DNA from 4 places in the Photorhabdus laumondii genome. Region 1 is predicted to be linked to each of the others. Evidence: predicted binding sites of a transcription regulator. Region 1 holds the regulator's gene; each other region holds the start of a gene.

Region 1 (5,797 bases):
ATCACAGTAAATTCTTAGTAACTAACTAATTCAGGTAACTATAACCAAGAACAACTAAACTTAATTTAAACTCAGAACAAAACAATTAACATACAATATTTTTACCATAAAAACTATCAGAACTATGAATACAAGCAAGCAGAAACCAATAAATATCATTCAATACTTTATTCAAAGTACTATAAGAATAGCTGTCATCTAAATGCTAAGCTATCTATTTTTACATTAATGTTGTTTTTATTTTACATTTATCACGCAATCAAGCTTAAAATTCCATTTAAAACATAAGGTTATAAAGAAATTCAAATAAGCTCACTTAGCCTTTCCGTTAATCAAAAAATAAAAAAATAACAAACAAAATACTTAAAATTATAGTAGAACATTTATAATTTTGCCAAAAATATAACCCTATATAAGTAAATCATTGGATTGTTAATTCCAATAACCTCAAAAATCGATAATTAAAACAGTGATGGCTGTTCAGGTGGTTCTTCATCTGTCTGATTTTCTGCTCTCAATACACGTAAATATCTTTGCCGGCACAGTCGCAATACTTCACGCTTTTGCCCATCTGACATTTTCATCCAATTAAATCTTTCTTCCCGGCTGCGATAACACCCCAGACAAAAGCCCCGCTCATTCGCCTGACAAATTCCTCGACAAGGGCTAGGAATAGCAAAAAATTCGAGTTGCTCAGCCATCACATCCCGTTTCCTATACAATCCACATACTATATTTAATTATAAACCTAGATAAGAATAAATTATAATTATGGACAAATTGAACTGTAACCGTAAGACACGTTATAGTTAGTGGTTTTTGTGCGATCTGCCGCACAAAAATATTGGTAAAACCATTAAATTAGAGGTAATTATGCGTTTACTCCATACCATGATCCGTGTTGGTGATCTACAACGCTCCATTAATTTTTACACTGAAGTGTTAGGCATGCGCCTGTTGCGCACCAGTGAAAACACCGAATATAAATACTCACTCGCCTTCGTTGGCTACGCTGATGAAAGCGAAGGAGCAGTAATCGAGTTGACCTATAATTGGGGAGTTGACCATTATGAAATGGGGAATGCCTTTGGTCACATCGCATTAGGTGTTGATGATGTCGCAGCCACTTGCGAATCTATTCACAAAGCAGGTGGTAGCATTACCCGTGAAGCGGGTCCTGTAAAAGGCGGAACAACCATTATTGCTTTCGTTGAAGATCCAGATGGCTACAAAATTGAACTTATTGAAAACAAAAATGCCAGCAACGCTCTGGGTAACTCAATCTGATGTCTGACAAAAAAGCGCCAAACGTCCTTAGTGGACGTTTTAGAGGTTATTACCCTGTTGTTATTGATGTTGAAACTGGCGGTTTTAATGCCAAAACAGATGCATTACTTGAAATTGCCGCCGTTACACTGGAAATGGATGGTGAAGGTTGGCTTACGCCTGGCGAATCACTTCACTTCCATATTGAGCCATTTGAAGGAGCCAACCTTGAACCAGCAGCCCTGGAATTCACCGGCATTGATCCATTAAATCCGCTACGTGGAGCGGTGAGCGAATATGAAGCTCTGCACGCTATTTTTAAAATGGTTCGTAAAGGGATAAAAAATAATCATTGTAATCGGGCAATTATCGTTGCTCACAATGCTAACTTCGATCACAGCTTTGTTATGGCTGCCACAGAACGCACCGGACTAAAACGAAATCCGTTTCATCCGTTTGCAACTTTTGACACCGCTGCTTTAGGTGGTCTGGTATTAGGACAAACAATCTTAGCAAAAGCCTGCATCACAGCCGGTATCCCATTCGATAATAATCAGGCTCACAGCGCGTTATATGATACTGATCGTACCGCTGAATTATTCTGTGAAATGGTCAACCGTTGGAAACAACTTGGTGGCTGGCCATTAACAACAACAGCAGAAAAAACTGGATAAATAGCTGAACGGCTAGATTAATATAATCAAATCTAAACAATAATCCCCCCATATATCAACATATGGGGGGATAGCATAATATACCCGTTATCCTTCAAGTTGCCTCTTTGTTGGCTGCGCTCGCTCACCCCGGTCACATAGTTTGCTATGCTCCCGGGGATTCACTCTCTTGCCGTCGCGATGCATCTTGAAATCCATTGGGTATAATCTGTAAGTAATTAAAAAATTACTCTGTCGCGTTTTCGCCCTGAGAACGACATTTATCAGCAGTTTCTTTGATTAATGTTTGTAGCTCACCACGCTGATACATTTCAATGATAATATCGCATCCACCTATCAACTCACCTTCCACCCAAAGCTGAGGAAAAGTTGGCCAATTAGCATATTTTGGCAACTCTGCACGAATATCTGGATTTTGCAAAATATCTACGTAAGCAAAACGTTCACCACACGCAGATAAAGCCTGAACCGCCTGCGCAGAAAAGCCACAATTTGGCAATTTAGGAGAACCTTTCATATACAATAAAATCGGGTTTTCTTTAATTTGGCGCTCAATCTTCTCAATAGTAGTCGTCATTTTTATTTCCTTTAAACCAACAGCCCGTTGATAACCAACATCGTCACGATATTGCGGAGAATACCATTTTCTCTCACTAATATGTATCCTGATCTCTTCGTATCCTGACACAGATGACATCATTTTCACGGTTATTTATCGTAGAGGTTGTTAAAAGCGGTGGCAGAAAGACAAAGAGCAGATAAAGAAACTATCTGCCCAATTTTTAAATCATCTAGCCCGTTCAAAACATCAGGCAAAGATCAAGCAAAGAGCGGCAAAAATGGCAATCATCACCAACGTGCTGACAGCAGTAAATAAACCAAGCTTCAAATCGGTATTCATAGAGCCTCCTCAGAATAAAAAGTTTATAGTGACAAAAACCAATCTATTGAGATGGTTAATTGCCCTTACATAAGGAAAAGCATAAATAGCGATTACCACCCATTTTATAACACTGATTATTGCTTTCACTTTTGAGCCAGATCAGACAAAATCCAGAATTTATCGCTAACTTATTGCTAGCCCCTTGATGTAAAGGGTTAGCAAGCGATTAACAAAGCGTTTTAAATTTAGACCAAAAGGTCAGGAGTCTTTCACCTCATGGCAACGATCAAAGATGTGGCTAAGCACGCTGGCGTCTCAACCACTACTGTATCCCATGTTATTAATAAAACCCGCTTCGTCGCTGAAGATACTAAAGCTGCTGTTTGGGCTGCTATTAAGGCACTGAATTATTCACCCAGTGCCGTTGCTCGCAGTCTGAAAGTTAACCACACAAAATCGATCGGATTACTGGCAACGTCCAGTGAAGCCCCCTATTTTGCTGAAATCATTGAGTCTGTTGAAAACAGTTGTTATAGCAAAGGCTATACGCTGATTTTATGTAACTCACACAATAACATTGATAAACAGAAAGCCTATCTCGCCATGCTGGCCCAAAAACGTGTGGATGGACTGCTAATTATGTGTTCAGAATACCCGGAACAGCTATTGGGAATGTTGGAAGATTATCGCAATATTCCAATGGTCGTCATGGATTGGGGACAGGCCAGAAGTGATTTCACCGATACGATTATTGATAATGCATTCCACGGCGGTTATCTGGCTGGTCGTTATCTTATCGAACGTGGTCATCGTGATATTGGTGCGATCCCCGGCCCTCTGGCACGAAATACCGGCGGTGGCCGTCATCAAGGATTCTTAAAGGCGTTAAAAGAAGCCAACATTCCGATCAAAGAAGAGTGGGTTATTCAGGGGGATTTTGAACCAGAATCGGGCTATAAAGCCATGCATCAAATCTTGAATCAAAAACAGCGCCCGACTGCGGTTTTCTGCGGCGGAGATGTTATGGCTATGGGGGCGATTTGTGCTGCTGATGAATTAGGACTGCGCGTCCCACAGGATATTTCTGTCATCGGTTATGACAATATACGCAACGCTCGTTATTTCTCTCCGGCATTGACCACCATTCATCAGCCAAAAGAACGACTGGGGCAGATGGCGTTTTCCATGTTACTGGACAGAATAATCAATAAACGTGAAGATGCACAAACTATTGAAGTACATCCACGCTTGGTTGAGCGACGTTCTGTCGTGGATGGTCCATTTGTCGACTATCGTCGTTAATCCGTTTTATTCATCTTGAAGCCATTCAGCATTAAGAGTTTCACTATCGCCAAGATAGTCAAGCAGCCAACTTAATGCTGGAGAATGGCTGTTTTGAACCCATGCCAAACAACATGGACTGTCTGGTAAAGGCTGTTCCAATTCCAGCACGGCGAGTTTATTCTGCCGAATAAGCGGCATTGCCCTATGTTTAGGCACCATTCCCACACATAATCCCTCGTTTAGACAAGACAAACCGGATTCCCAATCAGGAACCACCAACCGGCGCTGATTATCCAGATTCCAGGTGTCACGCTTCGGTAAATTACGGGATGTATCTTCAAGGCACAAACTGGGATAAGGCCGCATTTGGTCATCAGATAACAGACCCGGCAACTGAGTCAGCGCATGGTCAGCGCTAACCACACATAGCCAAGGCATAAACCCCATATCTCGGAAACTATACCTTTCCCCGACTGGAGCTACCCGGGTTGCACCAATTGCAACATCAACTCGACTATTCACCAGCGCGTCCCACACACCATTAAACACTTCCTGATGAATAAAAAGTTCTATATCAGGAAAATGGTGGTAGAAATCAAGAATAAGCTGGCGACTACGCTCTGGTTTGACAACGAGATCAATAGCAATACTAAATTGCCCTCTCCAGCCGTTTGCAATTTGTTGACACTGATGACGAGTATCAATCATTTTTTTGATAACAGAGCGAGCCTCCTTGATAAACATAGCGCCTGCCTCAGTTAATTCTACATCCCGATGACGACGCTCAAACAACGAAACAGCAAGCCACTCTTCCAGTTGTCTTACGGTATAACTGATCGCAGAAGGGACACGATGAAGCTCCAATGCAGCCGCACTAAAACTGCCTGTTCTGGCAACCGCATCCACAACTTCAAGTGAATATTCTGACCACATAATTTTACCTTTCAATTTTTTTCACAGCACTATGCAAATATTACCATTTCACAAGTAAAAATCACGACATATAGAATATGTGTCAATATTGTTATCTACCTATACCCTATGGATTTCAAGGTGCATCGCGACGGCAAGGGAGCAAATCCCCGGGAGCATAGCAAACTATGTGACCGGGGTGAGCGAGTGCAGCCAACAAAGAGACAACTTGAAAGAAACGGGTATATCACTGCAAATTATTTCAATCATGATATTCAAAGAGAGTAATCAAATGAAAAACTCAAGTCAGTTCATGTTCTACCTTGCAGGCTTGAGTATGCTAGGTTATCTGGCCATTGATATGTATCTGCCAGCATTCGGCACTATGCAACAAGAATTAGCGACATCGGCAGAAGCAATCAGTGCCAGCCTAAGCATCTTTCTTGCAGGTTTCGCCTTCGCTCAACTTTTGTGGGGACCTCTTTCAGATCGCTTTGGCCGAAAGCCGATTATCATCACCGGGCTATCCCTGTTTTCTATTGGCTGTCTGGGTATGATGTGGGTAACAGACGCCACCCAACTTTTAGTTTTGCGTTTTATCCAAGCCGTAGGTGTTTGTTCAGCCGCCGTCTCATGGCAAGCATTAGTTATTGATCGTTATGAAGCCAATCGTACCAAACGTGTTTTTGCAACGATTATGCCTCTGGTTGCGCTCTCCCCTGCCTTGGCACCTTTGATGGGAGCCTGGCTGTTACAACATGGCGGCTGGCGCATAATT
Region 2 (5,797 bases), 1.4 Mb from region 1:
ATCATCACAACTTTCACTGTTTTCTGCCGCCCGCTTGATGATTTTGTCATCAACATCGGTCACATTACGTACATAAGTTAAATCATATCCCAGATAGCGCAGATAACGAGCAACCACATCAAAAGAAACAAAGGTTCTGCCGTGACCAATATGACACAGGTCATAAATCGTGATACCACACACGTACATCCCTACTTTCCCTGGATGGATTGGCTTAAATTCTTCTTTCTGACGGCTGAGGGTATTGAAAATTTTTAGCATCGAGATTTTCCGTAAATTCACTGTACGTGTGTTAAAAATAACGAATTGATAATTCTGGATTTATGTCCTTATCTCATCAATAAGTGCTCGATATGGCATAGTCCAATAGGATATTGAAACCTGATATTAAGCGCTTTGCAAGGTTGGTGATCAAGATAGCTCACTGAAATTAATATGTACTGACTCATTATGGTAGATGTGATATAAAAGCCGCCTGGTCCAAATGCCCTAACCGGGTTAATCAAAACTATTATTAGGATTTCAATTATGGTGACTTTCCATACCAATTTTGGCGATATTGTAATTAATACTTTCGCTGATAAAGCTCCTGTAACTGTTGAGAATTTCTTGAACTACTGCCGCAATAGTTTCTACGATAATACTATTTTCCACCGTGTTATTAACGGTTTCATGATTCAGGGTGGTGGATTCGAACCTGGTATGAAACAAAAGCCGACTGATGCAGCTATCAAAAACGAAGCCAATAACGGTCTGAAAAACAACCGTGGTACTTTGGCAATGGCCCGTACTAACGATCCACACTCAGCAACTGCGCAGTTCTTCATTAATGTTGTTGATAATGATTTCCTGAACTTCCGCTCTGAGCGCCCTGATGGTTGGGGTTACTGCGTCTTTGCCGAAGTGATCGAAGGTATGGATGTTGTTGATAAAATCAAAGGCGTTTCTACCGGTCGCAGCGGTATGCACCAAGATGTACCACTCGAAGATGTTATCATCGAAAAAGTCACTGTCAGCGAATAATTCACTGCATATGTGTACACTTTTTATCGCAGATTTACATCTCAGCGAACATGAACCGGCAATCACTGCCGGTTTTCTGCGTTTCTTGCGTGAGGATGCCATTCAGGCAGATAGCCTCTATATTCTCGGCGATCTGTTCGATTACTGGATTGGCGATGATGATAACAACCCTCTCCACCGTGAAATCGCTAGCGCATTAAAAACTGTACAACAACAAGGTGTTAGCTGTTACTTTATTCATGGCAACCGTGATTTTCTGCTCGGTTCACGCTTTGCTAAAGAGAGTGGCATCATATTGCTCCCACAGGAAAAAGTACTGGAACTGTACGGTAAGCGAGTGCTTATTCTACATGGCGACACCTTGTGTACTGATGACGAAGGTTATCAACGATATCGTAAGCGGGTTCATACCCCGTGGATCCAACGTCTGTTTCTACTATTACCTCTGTCTATCCGTCAAAAAATTGCCGTAAAAATGCGAGCAAACAGCCAATCGGTCAACCGCAGAAAATCCGAAGCCATTATGGATGTAAACCAGCAAGCTGTTATTGACACTTTTGAGCGGTATCAAGCTGACTGGATGATTCATGGGCACACTCACCGCCCTTTTGTACATGAAGTTCCTCTGCATGATAAAACCGTCTACCGCGGTGTACTTGGCGCATGGCATCATCAGGGATCGATGTTCAAAATAACGGATAAATCAATTGATCTTATCTCTTTCCCATTCTGATTAATCAAAAACACCCACATCCAGGTATGGCAACGAAAGTATAAAGTAACGCAATCGTTTTCCTTAGCTTGTGAGCATGATATGATCCGCGGCCTTAAAGCGTTATTTTCATTCTGGTGGACGTTAAAACACAGGAGCATTTGATTTATGACTGCCCAACCTGATTTAGCAGGAACAGCTCAACACAATGCCAAAATCGCCATTGTCATGGGTTCTAAAAGCGATTGGACGACTATGCAGCACGCGGCTGATATCCTCACTTCTCTTAATGTACCTTTTCATGTTGAAATTGTTTCTGCTCACCGTACACCCGATAAACTATTCAGTTTTGCCGAGCAAGCTGAGCAAAATGGTTTTGATGTCATTATCGCCGGTGCCGGTGGTGCCGCTCATTTACCCGGCATGCTGGCTGCTAAAACGCTGGTACCGGTTCTCGGCGTACCCGTACAAAGTGCTGCACTAAATGGGATAGACAGTCTTTACTCTATTGTACAGATGCCAAAAGGGATTCCTGTCGGCACACTTGCCATTGGGAAAGCTGGCGCGGCAAACGCAGCTCTACTGGCTGCACAGATTTTGGCTCGTCATAATAAAGATTTACTGAAACGCCTCAGCCATTGGCGTGAAACACAAACTCAGGATGTACTCGATAATCCCGATCCGCGGGAGGAAGCATGAAGCCAGTTTGTGTATTAGGCAATGGTCAGCTCGGCCGCATGTTACGTCAAGCTGGTGAGCCTTTAGGTATCACGGTTTATCCTGTTGGCCTCGATGCAGAACCCGAAGCGGTTCCTTATCAGAATAGCGTGATTACCGCTGAAATTGAGCGCTGGCCGGAAACGGCTCTTACTCAGGAACTTGCCCGCCATAAGGCTTTCGCTAATCGAGATATCTTTCCCCGTCTGGCCGACCGTTTACCGCAAAAACAGTTAATGGATAGCCTTGGACTGGCAACGGCTCCGTGGCAATTACTCTCTGATACCAACCAATGGCCGCAATTATTCTCTGAGCTCGGTAATTTCGTTATCGTTAAGCGCCGCATGGGTGGTTATGATGGCCGAGGGCAATGGCGTATTCATCCCGGAGATGAAACAGAATTACCCGCCGATATTTATGGTGAATGTATTGCTGAACAAGCCATTCCTTTTTCTGGCGAAGTTTCACTGGTAGGTGCCCGCAATAAAAATGGCGATTGTGTGTTCTACCCCTTAGCACACAATTTGCATCAAGATGGCATTCTCCGTGCCAGTATTGTCTCTCCTCAAGAAAATTACCATTTACAGCATCACCATTTACAGCATCACCATTTACAACAACAGGCCGAGAGTATGTTGTCAGCGATTATGCACGAGTTGAAATATATCGGCGTGATGGCAATGGAATGTTTTATTGTCGGTGATAATTTATTGATTAATGAACTCGCACCACGCGTTCACAACAGCGGTCATTGGACTCAGAACGGCGCATCTATCAGCCAGTTTGAATTACATCTGCGTGCTATTCTGGATTTGCCCATGCCTCGACCAGTAGTCACCGCGCCGTCAGTTATGATCAATTTGATTGGCACAGATATTAATGCCCAATGGCTCAGTTTGCCCTTGGTACATTTACATTGGTATGAGAAAGAAGTTCGCCCCGCACGTAAAGTGGGTCACCTTAATCTTTCTCACTTTGATAAAAATGAATTAAAAAATACATTGCAGAAACTTATCCCCATGTTGCCACCCGAATATCAAAGTGGCCTTGAATGGGCGCAGGAAAAATTAATTTAACTAATTATCTAACACTAACATTGGTTATTTATCGATCTTGTTCTCTTGATTTGTGTCCGCAATAGTCTCACTGTTAAGGATACAAATTAAGAGACAGCGAGGCACATATGAATACAGCCATGTTAAAAGTTCGTATTTCTGAAGATATGGACACCGACTCTTTTTATTCTCTGCTATTCCTGTAGGGATATGAGTTTAAAAACGTTTTCACTTTCTCAAACAACTGCCACATATACTGACAGCCATGATTTCGTGTCACCGTTTCATGCAAGGATTACCACAGACGCCCAATTTTATTCAGCCAGGGAGAATAAGCGTGTAAAAACAATAGGTTAAATTTAGGATGGCGGGCCAGTCAATCACTGACCAATCGGCTTTTATGGACATAAAAAACGGGATGTTTTTCTGAACACATTGACAACGTCTCAATTATTTTCGCCATTTTTTTCATGGTACTCGGGATCGGGTAATTTAAGCGTCGGAGCTGCCCTTCGCCACACGATCCCCATTTATGTCAGTAACGATAGAAAGTACTGATGGATAATTTTTTTCATCTGGCGTCGTTCATTGCGGGATATAGGCGCTATGATAGGCATAATTCAGTCCGTTTAGTGGTTTGAGATTATTGACAATTGATCAGATTGCAAAAATTGGACTGAGTTCCCTCCGAGTGATCTACTATTTTAAAAGTTATAATGAACTCTGTTCGGATGCCAAAATCAATAATAAATGGTCACATCAGGCGTATGAACATTGAGGTTTTGACGAAACAGAACAAGTCATTTTGTTTCCGCAAACAACTCACCTAATCACGTTCCCCATGCTCTTAAGGTGTCATTTCGCTCCCTTATAAATAAGAACAAAAATGCCGATTTTGAATATCGGCATTTTGCTGTAAAAGAGAAGATGAATTTAATGCTTTAACATTTCAATTTTATCCCGGCTCAATCCGGTACTGGTGACAATAATGTCCAAACTCACGCCATGCCGTAATAAGGCACGAGCCGTTTCCACTTTACCTTCCTCTCGGCCTAGTTCAATGCCTTCTTCTCGACCTTGCTTGATACCTCGCTCAAGCCCTTTTTGTTCAAGCTGTTCTGCAATAGTCATCAACATCGTTTCATGCTCCGGAGATTGCTGTTTCAGTCTGACCGGTTTCAGCTTCGCCGGGCAAACGTAAAAGTCCCTTGTATAGCCATCATCCTGAATAAGAACAAAAATGCCGATTTTGAATATCGGCATTTTGCTGTAAAAGAGAAGATTAATTTAATGCTTTAACGTTTCAATTTTATCCCGGCTCAGTCCGGTACTGGTAACAATAATGTCCAAACTCACGCCATGCTGTAATAAGGCGCGAGCCGTTTCCACTTTACCTTCTTCTCGGCCTTCTTCTCGGCCTTCTTCTCGGCCTTCTTCTCGGCCTTCTTCTCGACCTAGCTCAATACCTTGCTTGATACCTCGCTCAAGCCCTTTTTGTTCAAGCTGTTCTGCAATAGTCATCAGCATCGTTTCATGCTCCGGAGATTGTTCAATCAGTTGATGGACAAAGTGTGAGAGATCCAGCGTATGTCCATTCAGTAAAATATAGAGTAACACCACATTGAGCTGCTCGGTTGTATTATACCCTGCATTCAAGAGTTCCACCAATTGGAGGAGCCATTCCTGCATATCCCGGCAGCGAATATGTTTTTGCACCAGCTCCATCAGGGCTACCCCTTTATGCGTCAGGATCTCTTCATCGCTGAGCACACTGACGTCCACCAACGGAAACGCCTGACGGTATAAGCGAGCCGCCTGTTCGGGGAGCGTGAAACAATCCAGCCACCGGTTTGAGTAAGGATACGGCCGAATCTCACCATGATAAAACAGCAGAGGTGCCACCAACGGGAGTTCAGTATGGCCTTTTTTCAGGTGAGCCGCCATGGCTAACATGGCATAATACATCAGCCGCCAGGCCATTAACGGGTCAGGGGTGGACTGATGTTCAATCAGGCAATAGATATAGCCCTGTCCCCGGGCCGTTTCGACCGAGTACAACACATCACTGTGCAGTTGACGTAAATGCTCATCCACAAAACTGCCGGGCTCCAGTTTCAATGTGGCTAAGTCACACAACGACTGGATTTCTTCGGGCAAATAAAGGGATAGAAACTCTCTGGCCGTTTCAGGCTGCGTTAAAAAATATTTAAATAATCCGTCATGGTGAGGCCGTTTTTCTTTCTTTGCCACAATCTGTTTCTCTGTCTTATTAGTTAGTCATTACCATTTA
Region 3 (5,797 bases), 2.1 Mb from region 1:
TGACTATCCCAATGATAGCGTTACGCTTGAATAGCCAAGGTATTGATGAGTTGTACATTGGTTTAATTTCTGCGGCTCCGGCATTGGGGGTTCTTTTGAGTGCTCCGGTCGTCCAGAAAATTGTAGCTCTGGTAGGTAAGAAACACGTCATGATGATTGCAACAGGGGTTTCTGCTGGCAGTTTGCTCCCACTTTTGGGCTCGTTGCCGATGGAGTTGCTTTTTCCTCTGCGGCTAGTTACTGGTGCTGCTAGCGGGTTAATGATCTGTCTAGGTGAAACCTGGATTAATGAACTCTCTGAAGAGAATAAACGAGGCAGGGTACTGGCTGTTTATACGACGGTTTTTACTGTTAGTCAGTTGCTTGGCCCTTCTATTATTGCTTTTTATGGTATCGCAGATAAAACGCCGATACTGATTTGTACTCTGATTCATATCTTTTCACTGGTGCTCTTTGTCATGGTAGATCAGAAGAAAGGCGATGAGTTACCGCAATACGGTAAGAAATCCAATTTCTCTATTGTTCAATTTGTGAAGATTGCACCGGCGATCTGTGGTGGTGTGCTATTTTTTTCCTTTTTCGACGGGACTATTCTTTCTATGTTTCCCATCTACGGGATGAGTTGTGGGTATACCGAAGCGGTAGCTGCATTGATGATAAGTGTCGTTCTTGCTGGTGATGCAGTGATGCAGCTCCCGTTTGGTTGGTTGGCGGATCATATGAATCGTATGCGCCTATACCAGATTTGTGGTGTAGCAACGCTCGGAGCAAGTGCATTATTACCGTTTGTTATGACATATCAGTATCTTATCTGGCCTTTGTTGATTGTTTTAGGGGCAACTGCCGGGGCTATCTACACCATTGCATTAGTCCAAATTGGTCAGTATTTTTCAGGAAATGATCTGATAGTGGCTAATGCCGCGGCGGCTATGTTGTGGGGTATTGGGAGTTTGTTTGGGCCACTGCTTGCCGGTATAGCGAGTTCAGTGACGCCATCAGGTTTACCTATTCTACTTGTCGTCATTGCAGCGCTATTTCTGATTTCAACAATGGATCGGTTTAATCCACAAAGTAATAAAAGTGATAAAAGTGAAGTGTTCAGTCGATAGTTGTACAGGTGTAAACGCTGGCTGTGAATGGCAGTCAGCAATGAGTAAATCTTATGTTTTTTCAAAGGGCTGGTGAATCGAATCTTAAGATTGAAACATTGCGATTAATTATTGCGAAAAGTTTAATCTCTGGAAATTATTCTGCTAATGCTTGGCGAAATAATACTGTTAGCTATTGATTTAGACACTATGATCACTGGATAATCTTTCGCCTCAAATTCTCTCACTGTTTTCTATTCTAAAAGCCAAACGATTGCTTTTATGATTTGTTGAACCGATTGGTGCAATGTTCATTAAATTGTTGTGTTATTAAGCAAGGTAATCGTTTTCGTTTGATGAGGAAGTGGAAGAAGTACCATGAACATAATGCAGGGGAACGACATGTTTGGCATTCAGGCACCAGTTAAATGCAAACTGGACAAGTATTTTAAATTGACTGAACGTGGCACAACGGTACGCCGTGAAATTCTGGCAGGGATCACAACTTTCTTGGCGATGGTTTATTCAGTCATCGTTGTACCGGGAATGTTAGGGCAGGCGGGGTTTCCCCATACTGCTGTCTTTATTGCGACTTGTTTGGTTGCCGGTTTTGGTTCTTTGTTAATGGGGCTGTGGGTTAACTTGCCAATGGCAATTGGTTGTGCAATTTCGTTGACTGCATTTACCGCTTTTAGTTTGGTTTTAGGACAGCAAATTACTATTCCGGTTGCACTCGGTGCGGTATTTTTGATGGGATGCTTGTTTACGGTGATTTCTGTTACCGGTATTCGTTCTTGGATTTTACGCAATATACCAATGGGCATTGCGCATGGTGCAGGGATTGGTATTGGGCTGTTTTTGTTACTGATTGCGTCAAATGGTGTTGGTCTGGTCATTAAGAACCCGCTGGAAGGTTTGCCTGTTGCTTTGGGTTCGTTCACCTCTTTTCCGGTTATGATGACTCTGCTTGGGTTGGCTGTTATTTTTGGCTTGGAAAAATTGAAAGTTCCCGGTGGGGTGCTGTTGGTGATCGTGGTGATTTCAGTTATTGGGCTGATTTTTGATCCGGCGGTGAAATATCAAGGGTTCTTTAAGATACCAAGTCTGGGAGATGATGGCCTGTCCTTGATTTTTAGTATGGATATTATGGGGGCTTTGCAGCCAATTGTGTTACCCAGCGTGTTGGCGTTAGTCATGACTGCGGTGTTTGATGCGACCGGTACCATCCGTGCGGTAGCAGGGCAAGGGAACCTGTTGGATAAAGGTGGACAGATTATTAACGGCGGTAAAGCGCTGACTGCCGATTCTGTCAGTAGTATTTTTGCCGGTGCTATCGGTGCTTCTCCGGCTGCGGTATATATCGAATCAGCTGCGGGTACCGCCGCAGGTGGCAAAACAGGTTTAACCGCAACAGTTGTCGGTATTCTGTTCCTATTAATTTTGTTCTTTTCTCCACTTTCCTATCTTGTACCAGCCTATGCTACTGCGCCAGCGCTGATGTATGTTGGTCTGCTGATGCTGAGTAATGTTAGAAAGCTGGATTTCGATGATTTTGTTGGGGCGATGTCCGGTATGCTGTGTGCGGTCTTTATTGTGCTGACCTGCAATATTGTAACCGGTATTATGTTGGGTTTCAGTTCCCTAGTTGTTGGTCGTATCTGTTCCGGTGAATGGCGCAAATTGAATATCGGTACAGTGGTAATTACGATCGCTTTAGTAGCATTTTATGCTGGTGATTGGGCTATTTGATTGATTAAAAAGTGCGTAAGGTCGGTTCACCCTTGCGCATTTTGTCATTTCTTGCGATTACTTTTAAATTCTCAATTATTTCCCCTCTATTTATCTGGTTAGTTTACAATATTCCTGCAATTCTTTCGGATACGGCTCCGTGTGTATCTACCTTTTTCGATTGATTCAGTTACTTTAGTATTAAGATTTGTTCTCACTGTTTTTGTGTTAACGGGAAGAAAAAGAGTTTCAATCTGTATACCAACGGTTCTTAGGCAAATTGTAAGGGCAACATGGAAATATTCTTTACTATTCTGATCTTGATTTTGGTGGTTTCAGTTTCTGGTGTTCTGACTAAAGTGATTCCGTTCCGCATACCTCTGCCGTTAATGCAGATTGCAATGGGAGCATTGCTAGCTTGGCCACACTTTGGCTTACATGTTACTTTTAATCCTGAGTTATTTCTCGTTCTGCTAATTCCTCCTTTGTTATTCGTTGATGGCTGGAAAATGCCAACCAGAGAGTTTTTCCAGTATGGACGGGAAATTTTTATACTGATGCTGGTATTGGTGCTGGTTACTGTTGTCGGTATTGGTTATCTGATTTACTGGCTGATGCCAGGTATTCCGTTAATTGCTGCTTTTGCCCTTGCTGCTGTGTTATCGCCAACAGATGCGGTGGCTTTATCATCCATTGTTGGAAAAAGGCGTATGCCTAAGCGCATGATGAATGTGATGGAAGGGGAAGCGTTAATGAACGATGCTTCCGGCCTGGTAGCCTTAAAGTTCGCTGTCGCGATAGCAATGGGAACGATGGCATTTTCTGTTACTGGCATGACCATAGAATTCTTCAAAGTTGCTATTGGCGGTTTGTTATCCGGTATTGCAGTAACCTGGTTGTACAGTAAATCCCTGCGCTTAATGAATCGTTGGAGCGGTGGCGATCCGGCAACCCAAATTGTTTTCATGTTGCTGTTGCCGTTTGCTTCTTATCTGATTGCAGAACATATTGGCGTTTCCGGTATCCTTGCCTCGGTTGCCGCAGGTATGACGATCAGTAAATCTGGGGTCATCCGTAATGCTCCGTTGGCAATGCGTTTGCGTGCTGATAGTGTCTGGTCAATGCTGGCGTTCGTGTTTAACGGCCTGGTGTTTATCATGTTGGGCCTGCAATTGCCGGGGATCTGGCAAACTTCCGTTATACAGGCAGAAATTGATCCAACCGTTGAAACCTGGATGCTGTTCGCCGCGGTGGCAGTGATTTATGGCGCCCTTTTATTACTGCGTTTCTGCTGGTTATGGCTGATGAAGAATATCAGCAAAGTTTTTATGAGAAAAAATCCACTGAATTTTGCGACTTATACCACCCGTGAATTGTGGCTGGCATCTTTTGCCGGAGTTCGTGGTGCAATCACTCTTGCTGGTGCACTGTCTGTTCCTCTGTTTTTGGCGGATGGTACGCCATTCCCGGCTCGTTATCAGCTTATCTTTATTGCCGCAGGGGTCATCCTGTTCTCGTTGTTAATTGGTGTCCTCTCTTTGCCATTCCTGTTACGGGGAATGCAAACTTCCGATAAGGAGGCAGATATCAGTGAGGTACGAATGGCGCGGGCCGCTATGGCGGAAGTGGCGATTGTCAGTATGAATAAGATGGAAGAGCGTCTTTCTGCTAGCCCCGAAGAGCAGTTGGATGCTGAGGTGATTACTGAGGTTGCTTCCAGGGTCATTGGCTATTTGCGTCGCCGTACTGTGGGGCAGGATGAGATAGAACATAATCTGCTAGTGGAAGATTTGGAACGTCGTTTTCGTCTGACGGCATTAAGGGCAGAGCGTGGTGAGTTATATCATCTGCGTGCAACTAGAAAAATTAGTAATGAGACACTTCAAACCTTGCTGCATGATTTGGATTTACTGGAAGCGCTACTGGTACAGAAAGAGCATTGATATCCTGTAATTTGTTGGTTATCACGATCATCTTGTGAGTCGCCTTGTTCAGCCTGATCGGTGGGTGTTTCACCTGTCAGGTTGATAGCTGATTCTATAGTGTTTACTCGTATCTGGCTGGTGGTATTGGCTTTCCCGCCGTAGATACCGGAACCTCTTGGCAATGATGAATAATATGTTGGTTCCGGTGGAATGGCTGATAAATTTACCATTGAAAGGTGTTTGGTTACTGTGTTGTTATGAGGTCATCGACGCTTATTTTTGAAATTCCTTTTACGAATGGCAGATTATCCATCGCGTGTTGACGTGCGGAATGGATAAATGCGTCAGTCTCAGGCTGGTGCTGTTCGCCTTGACGGACGGCAGCGTACAGCCTGCTCCATAAACCTTCTCCCAGTGTCTTAGTGACCACTAACTCTTGCCTTTCAAATGTCTCAACAACCCAATGTGGCAGAGCCGCAATTCCCATGCGGGCAGCGACCATTTGGATCAGTAACAGGGTGTTATCCACATTTTTCAACGTAGGGACAACCCCCGCCGGCTGCAAGAAACGCCGCCAGATATCGAATCTCTGACGTTGAACGGGATAGATCATCAATGTCTCATCAATTAAATCTTTTGGCTGTATGTGCAGTTTATTGGCCAGAGGATGATCCGGAGCAACAACCAGTTTGACCTCATAATCAAATAGCGGTGTGTAGTGTAAATGACTCTCAGGGAGAATATCTGATGTCAAAACGACATCCAATTCTCGTTGCAGTAATGCAGGTTGTGGATCAAAAGTGACGCCGGATTTGAAATCCACATTGACTTGTGGCCAGGTTTCTCGGAAATGCTTGAGTGCAGGTGTCAGCCATTGAATACAACTATGACATTCAATAGCGATACGCAGATTTGTTTGGCCCGGCTCTTTACATTCGCGCAGTGCATTTTGAACCAGAGGGAGCACTTGTTCTGCTAGTCGTAATAAAACTTCACCCTGTGGCGTGAAACGAAGCGGTTGACTTTTACGAATGAACAACCGGAAGCCAAGGCGAT
Region 4 (5,797 bases), 680 kb from region 1:
TACACCAATTAATGATAATGTGTGATGCCATTACGTGTTCCACTGGAGGTTCCATGATCGATCTGTATTATGCTCCAACGCCAAACGGCCATAAAATCACACTCTTCCTGGAAGAAGCTGGCCTTTCCTATACTATTCACCGAATTGATATTAGCGCAGGAGATCAATTCAAGCCTGAATTTCTTGCCATTTCGCCCAATAATAAGATTCCCGCGATTGTTGATCAGCAACCAATCGATGGTGGCAAACCTATCGCTATTTTTGAATCTGGTGCCATTCTTACTTATCTGGCAGAAAAAACGGGCAAGTTACTTAGCAAAGATATGCGTGAGCGTGTCCAAAGCCTGCAATGGCTGTTTTGGCAGGTCGGTGGCTTTGGCCCGATGCTAGGGCAAAATCACCATTTTAGTCATTTCGCACCGGAAAAAGTCCCTTACGCGATTAATCGTTATCAGGAAGAGACAAAGCGCTTGTATCAAGTCCTGAATACCCAATTGGAAAAAACACCCTATCTGAGCGGTCAGGAATACAGTATTGCTGATATCTCAACTTATCCGTGGGTTCGTGCTTATGAACGTCAGAGTATTGATCTGAATGATTATCCGGCAGTGAAAAAATGGTTTGACGCTATCAGTCAGCGCCCCGCTACTCAAATTGCCTACAGTAAAATCTAATATGTCTGCGGGGTAACTATTTCCCCGCAAAACTTGATCAGGCTGACAGATAGCTATATCTTTAACTACCAACCCTTATATCTCTGCTATATGCTATAGTTTTTATATCAACAACAGTTCTTATATCAACAATTTAGGTTATAGGAGTGGTTATGCGTATTTTAATCACTGGAGGAACAGGTTTGATTGGTAGCCGTCTGGTTTGCCAACTTCTTTCCCTATCCCATTCCATTACTATTCTAAGCCGCTCACCTCAAAAAGTTTATTCTCTATTCAGCAATCAAGCTGAATGCTGGACCAGTCTGAAAGATAAAACCGATCTCAACGATTTTGATGCCGTAATCAATCTTGCTGGCGAGCCCATAGTAAACAAACTATGGACTTCAACGCAAAAAGAGAAGCTGTGCCAGAGTCGCTGGACATTAACAGAGCAACTCAGCAAGCTGATTAATGCCAGCCAGACACCACCAGAAGTCTTTATTTCCGGCTCTGCGGTAGGCTATTACGGGGATCAGAATCAAACAATTGTCACAGAGCATGAGCCACCTCATGATGAATTTACTCATCAGCTCTGTAAGCAGTGGGAACAACTTGCATTACAGGCAGCCAGTGATAAAACCCGTGTTTGTCTTTTACGTACTGGTGTTGTACTGGCAAAAAACGGCGGAGCACTGAAAAAAATGCTTCCCTTGTTCCGTCTCGGACTTGGTGGCCCGATGGGGAGCGGAAAACAGTATCTGCCCTGGATTCATATTGACGATATGGTGAATGGTATCTATTACCTGTTAATGACGCCCGGTTTGAGTGGTCCTTTTAATATGACCGCCCCTTATCCAGTACATAATGATCAATTTGCCGCAACACTGGGAGAAGTATTGCACCGTCCTGCCATTATCCGAACGCCTGCTTTTGTGCTGAAATTACTGATGGGAGAAGCTGCGGCTCTGGTACTGGGCGGACAACAGGCCATACCGCATAACTTGGAACAAGCGGGTTTTGGCTTCCGTTATTTTCAGCTAAAAGAGGCATTTCAAGACTTACTGGATGCTAAATCTCAACGCTTTTAGCCCCTTGCCAGCGGGTAAATAGATCATGAGGTAGCTCAATATCAAACTGATCAAGCACGCGGTTAACTGTCTGGTCAATAATATCCTGAATCTGTTGAGGCTGATGATAAAATGCAGGCACAGGCGGCATAATCACCGCGCCAATTTCTGCCGCTTGAGTCATCAGCCTGAGATGCCCCAAATGCAACGGCGTTTCCCTTACCCCAAGCACTAACTTACGACTTTCTTTCAATACAACATCTGCCGCTCTGGTCACTAATCCATCAGTATAACTATGGACAATACCTGATAGGGTTTTCATTGAGCATGGTAGAATTACCATGCCCGAAGTTTTGAATGAACCTGAAGAGATGGCAGCAGCGATATCTCTGTTGTCATACACAACATCAGCCAGCGCCTGCACATCCCGTAAACTATAATCTGTTTCAAGTGCCAGTGTCTGGCGAGCGGAATGACTGATAACCAGATGTGTTTCTATCCCTTCAACTGGCTGTAAAACTTGCAGTAGCCTTATACCATAAATGGCCCCACTTGCTCCTGTAAGCCCTACGATCAATCTTTTCATTTTTTCCTCATACAAACACTGAACAACTCGCTAAACCCGAAAGTCATCAACCTTCATTATAGATATCCAGATTTTCAACTTCATTCTGATTATTCAGTTTTACTTCATCGTCTTTACGCAGATTCTCCAGATAATAGAGATAAGTCTGGTCAACGTCTTTGGTAACATAAACACCATTGAATACTGAACTCTCAAACCCGTCAACATCCGGGTTTTCTTCACGAACAGCGTCGATCAGATCAGTTAAATCCTGAAATATCAATGCATCTGCACCAATAAGTTGGCGAATTTCATCCACTTCACGCCCATGAGCAATCAGTTCATTTGCATTGGGCATATCAATGCCATAAACATTCGGGAAACGTACTTCCGGTGCTGCCGAAGCAAGATAAACTCTCTTCGCGCCGGCTTCACGAGCCATATCGACAATCTGTTCTGACGTTGTACCACGCACAATAGAATCATCCACCAATAGCACATTTTTATCACGGAATTCTGCGCGATTAGCATTCAATTTACGGCGGACTGATTTCCGGCGTTCCTGTTGCCCAGGCATGATAAATGTCCGGCCAACATAACGGTTTTTCACAAATCCCTGACGATAGGGTTTACCGAGTATGCGCGCAATTTCTAACGCAACATCGCAAGATGTTTCGGGGATTGGAATAACCACATCAATATGTAAGTCTTCCCATTCGCGGGCAATTTTCGCCCCTAGCTTATGCCCCATCCGTATGCGGGCGTTATAAACCGAAATTTTATCAATAAAGGAATCTGGGCGAGCCAAATAGACAAATTCAAATAAACAGGGAGTCAGAGAAGGATTTTCAGCACATTGACGAGTAAATAACTGACCTTGTTCAGTAATATAAATCGCTTCACCTGATGCAACATCCCGCAGGAATTCAAAGCCTAGCGTATCTAATGCAACGCTTTCAGAAGCGACCATATACTCATTACGGCCATCATCCAAAGTGCGCTTACCTAAAACCAACGGACGAATACCATGCGGATCACGGAAAGCAACTAACCCATGACCAATAATCATCGCAATGCAGGCATAAGCACCACTCACCTGTTTATGCATTGCCGCTACTGCCGCAAAAATATTGTCAGGCACCAATGGATAATGCTGGGAGCAATCCAGTTCACTGGCAAAAACGTTGAGCAAAATCTCAGAATCTGACGTAGTATTCACATGGCGACGGGCATTCTCAAACAACTTTTTCTTCAACTCATGAGCATTCGTCAAATTACCATTGTGTGTCAATGTAATACCAAATGGAGAGTTCACATAAAACGGTTGAGCTTCCGATGCACTGGAACTGCCCGCTGTCGGATAGCGAACATGACCAATCCCAATCGTTCCCTGTAAACGCAGCATATGCCGGGCTTCAAACACGTCTCTCACTAAGCCATTGGCTTTGCGTAAACGAAATCCATTGTTACCATCAATAGTAGCAATGCCCGCAGCATCTTGCCCACGGTGCTGAAGCACCGTCAACGCATCATAAATCGACTGGTTAACCGGTGTAAAACCGACGATACCAACAATACCGCACATGTAGTTCTTCCTCATCAGCCAAACGGAGAGGTATATTTCTCCGGCAAGAAACTTGACGCATTTTGCAGGTAGTCAAAGAACCACCTTATGATATGACTGAATTGCGGGATCAATTGTGACTGTTTCCAATCCTCACTTCGAGCCAATGGTGTAAATGTATCCAGAAAAAACAGAATAGCAGCGACAATCAGCACACCACGCAATGCCCCAAAGCAGACCCCCAGTACTCGATCAGTACCTGACAATCCAGTCCGTTGCACAAGAGAACCTATCACATAGTTCACCATAGAACCGACAATCAACGTAGCAATAAACAGCAACGCAATAGCGATCCCGTTACGCACCAATTCATCTTCAAAACGGGTGAAATAGACCGCTAAGTAAGTATAGAAATGGCTTGCTACAAAGAAAGCACACCCCCAGGTGACCAGTGATAATGCCTCACGAATAAACCCACGAATCAGGCTAACTAATGCCGAGAAGCCAATAATGGCGATAATAGCGTAATCAATCCAAACCATGTTTTAATTCCAAAATAGACACCTCGGCATCCGTTTCAGGTGCATTCTAACAGAAAACGAAAACGTTTGCGTAGCAGATTTCCTATCCCACTGAAAATAATTAAGACGACGAATTTGAATAATTATCATCGCCGCAGTCACTTAATATTTACTTCTTCATGATAGTTGTCCTATTTGTCACATAGATTTGTCACATAGGCATTACCCACTTTTATTACGGCCTGTAACTCCTTACCTGCCCTTGTAATCCAGTCAAACTTTTCAATTCTGATAATGCCGAGTCAAGTTGTTGCTTAGACGCATTTGGACCGACATATATCCTCGTTAATTGCCCCTGAACCGGAGATGAAGGAACCGTATAAACCTGATAACCAGACAAACGCAGTCTGGCAACGATTTCATCTACCTTTCCGGCATTTTTCAAAGCACCCAGTTGTACGATATAAGCCTGCCCTTGCGGGGCTGTTTCAATCGGTTTAACTTCAGGTTTCGACTCTGACTTAATGTCTGGTTTAGACTTAAGCGCCGGTGCCGACGGCTTAGTATCTGGTTTTGGTTCAAGCTTAATCTGTGGTTGAGGCTTCACTTCTGGCTGAACAGCAGGAGGGACTATCGGCGCAAGCTGAGGAGTGGTAACCAATGGTATTTCCGGCTGCTCCAGTGTTTCTGGCTGCAATGCCTCTGTTTCATCTTCCAGAGGCACTGATAATATTGGTGGATTTAGAGGAGATATAGAGTCAATTTCTTGCTCATCCCCTGGCTTTGGAACCAAGGGAATTGATGCAAATTTATCTTCGTTATATTTCTTATTGCCGTCTAGCAACGCAGGCAGCACAATGACACCCAATGCTACCAATACAATTGTACCAACCAAACGATTCTGAAATTTACTTGCCACTTCCTTTCTCCCTGTCCAGAGCCTCCATGACATGCACTACCGTGTGGAATGAGCCACAAACGACAACAATATCTTGCTCATCAGCATCAACCATCGCCTGATGCCAAGCACTTTCCACATCAGTAAATATCCGTGGCTGTCCAAGATGCTGAGCCAGTGTCTGTGCATCTGCACCACGCTGTTCAGTCAACGGAGCGCAATACCACTCATTTATTTGCTGTGACAGGCAAGTCAGTGTACCGGCAATATCTTTATCACCTAGCATACCCACTACACCAAGGATTCTACTGCCCGGCTGACGGGGCAACTGGGCCAATTTCTGTACCAGATAAGCCGCCGCATGGGGATTATGAGCCACATCCAAGATCAACAATGGCTTTTCACGAACTATCTGGAAACGCCCAGGCAACTGCGCATTCTGTAGCCCTTGATGGATTGCACTCTCATTAATAGCTCGACTGACTTTATCATCTTGTCGTAACAGGCAACAAATAACACCCATCGCCGT

The links. Region 1 encodes PurR, which represses purine synthesis genes. Its sites were predicted from a motif close to CANGCAAACGTTTGCNTG; they were not measured.
Region 2: a site for PurR is predicted at 1,804-1,821, ahead of purE (5-(carboxyamino)imidazole ribonucleotide mutase). Genes of this name have one in related genera too.
Region 3: a site for PurR is predicted at 1,425-1,442, ahead of PluTT01m_RS22700 (NCS2 family permease). Genes of this name have one in related genera too.
Region 4: a site for PurR is predicted at 4,447-4,464, ahead of cvpA (colicin V production protein). Genes of this name have one in related genera too.

The regions. Positions count from the first base shown of each region.
Region 1 is NZ_CP024901.1:3,043,567-3,049,363, forward strand. It holds gene PluTT01m_RS13370 (DUF1289 domain-containing protein) at 462-701, opposite strand; gene gloA (lactoylglutathione lyase) at 874-1,287, shown strand; gene rnt (ribonuclease T) at 1,287-1,940, shown strand; gene PluTT01m_RS13385 (Grx4 family monothiol glutaredoxin) at 2,167-2,517, opposite strand; gene purR (HTH-type transcriptional repressor PurR) at 3,100-4,125, shown strand; gene punR (DNA-binding transcriptional activator PunR) at 4,132-5,040, opposite strand; gene punC (purine nucleoside transporter PunC) at 5,312-5,797, shown strand, end outside.
Region 2 is NZ_CP024901.1:4,470,678-4,476,474, forward strand. It holds gene cysS (cysteine--tRNA ligase) at 1-261, opposite strand, end outside; gene ppiB (peptidylprolyl isomerase B) at 529-1,023, shown strand; gene lpxH (UDP-2,3-diacylglucosamine diphosphatase) at 1,034-1,756, shown strand; gene purE (5-(carboxyamino)imidazole ribonucleotide mutase) at 1,904-2,434, shown strand; gene purK (5-(carboxyamino)imidazole ribonucleotide synthase) at 2,431-3,528, shown strand; partial or broken gene PluTT01m_RS19605 (transposase) at 3,692-4,075, opposite strand; gene PluTT01m_RS19610 (Rpn/YhgA-type helix-turn-helix domain-containing protein) at 4,441-4,770, opposite strand; gene PluTT01m_RS19615 (Rpn family recombination-promoting nuclease/putative transposase) at 4,795-5,757, opposite strand.
Region 3 is NZ_CP024901.1:5,170,001-5,175,797, reverse strand. It holds gene PluTT01m_RS22705 (MFS transporter) at 1-1,109, shown strand, start outside; gene PluTT01m_RS22700 (NCS2 family permease) at 1,491-2,837, shown strand; gene PluTT01m_RS22695 (Na+/H+ antiporter) at 3,110-4,759, shown strand; gene PluTT01m_RS26420 (hypothetical protein) at 4,699-4,971, opposite strand; gene metR (HTH-type transcriptional regulator MetR) at 4,986-5,797, opposite strand, start outside.
Region 4 is NZ_CP024901.1:3,724,730-3,730,526, forward strand. It holds gene yfcG (GSH-dependent disulfide bond oxidoreductase) at 54-674, shown strand; gene PluTT01m_RS16335 (TIGR01777 family oxidoreductase) at 827-1,741, shown strand; gene PluTT01m_RS16340 (UbiX family flavin prenyltransferase) at 1,722-2,306, opposite strand; gene purF (amidophosphoribosyltransferase) at 2,353-3,870, opposite strand; gene cvpA (colicin V production protein) at 3,885-4,391, opposite strand; gene dedD (cell division protein DedD) at 4,606-5,289, opposite strand; gene folC (bifunctional tetrahydrofolate synthase/dihydrofolate synthase) at 5,279-5,797, opposite strand, start outside.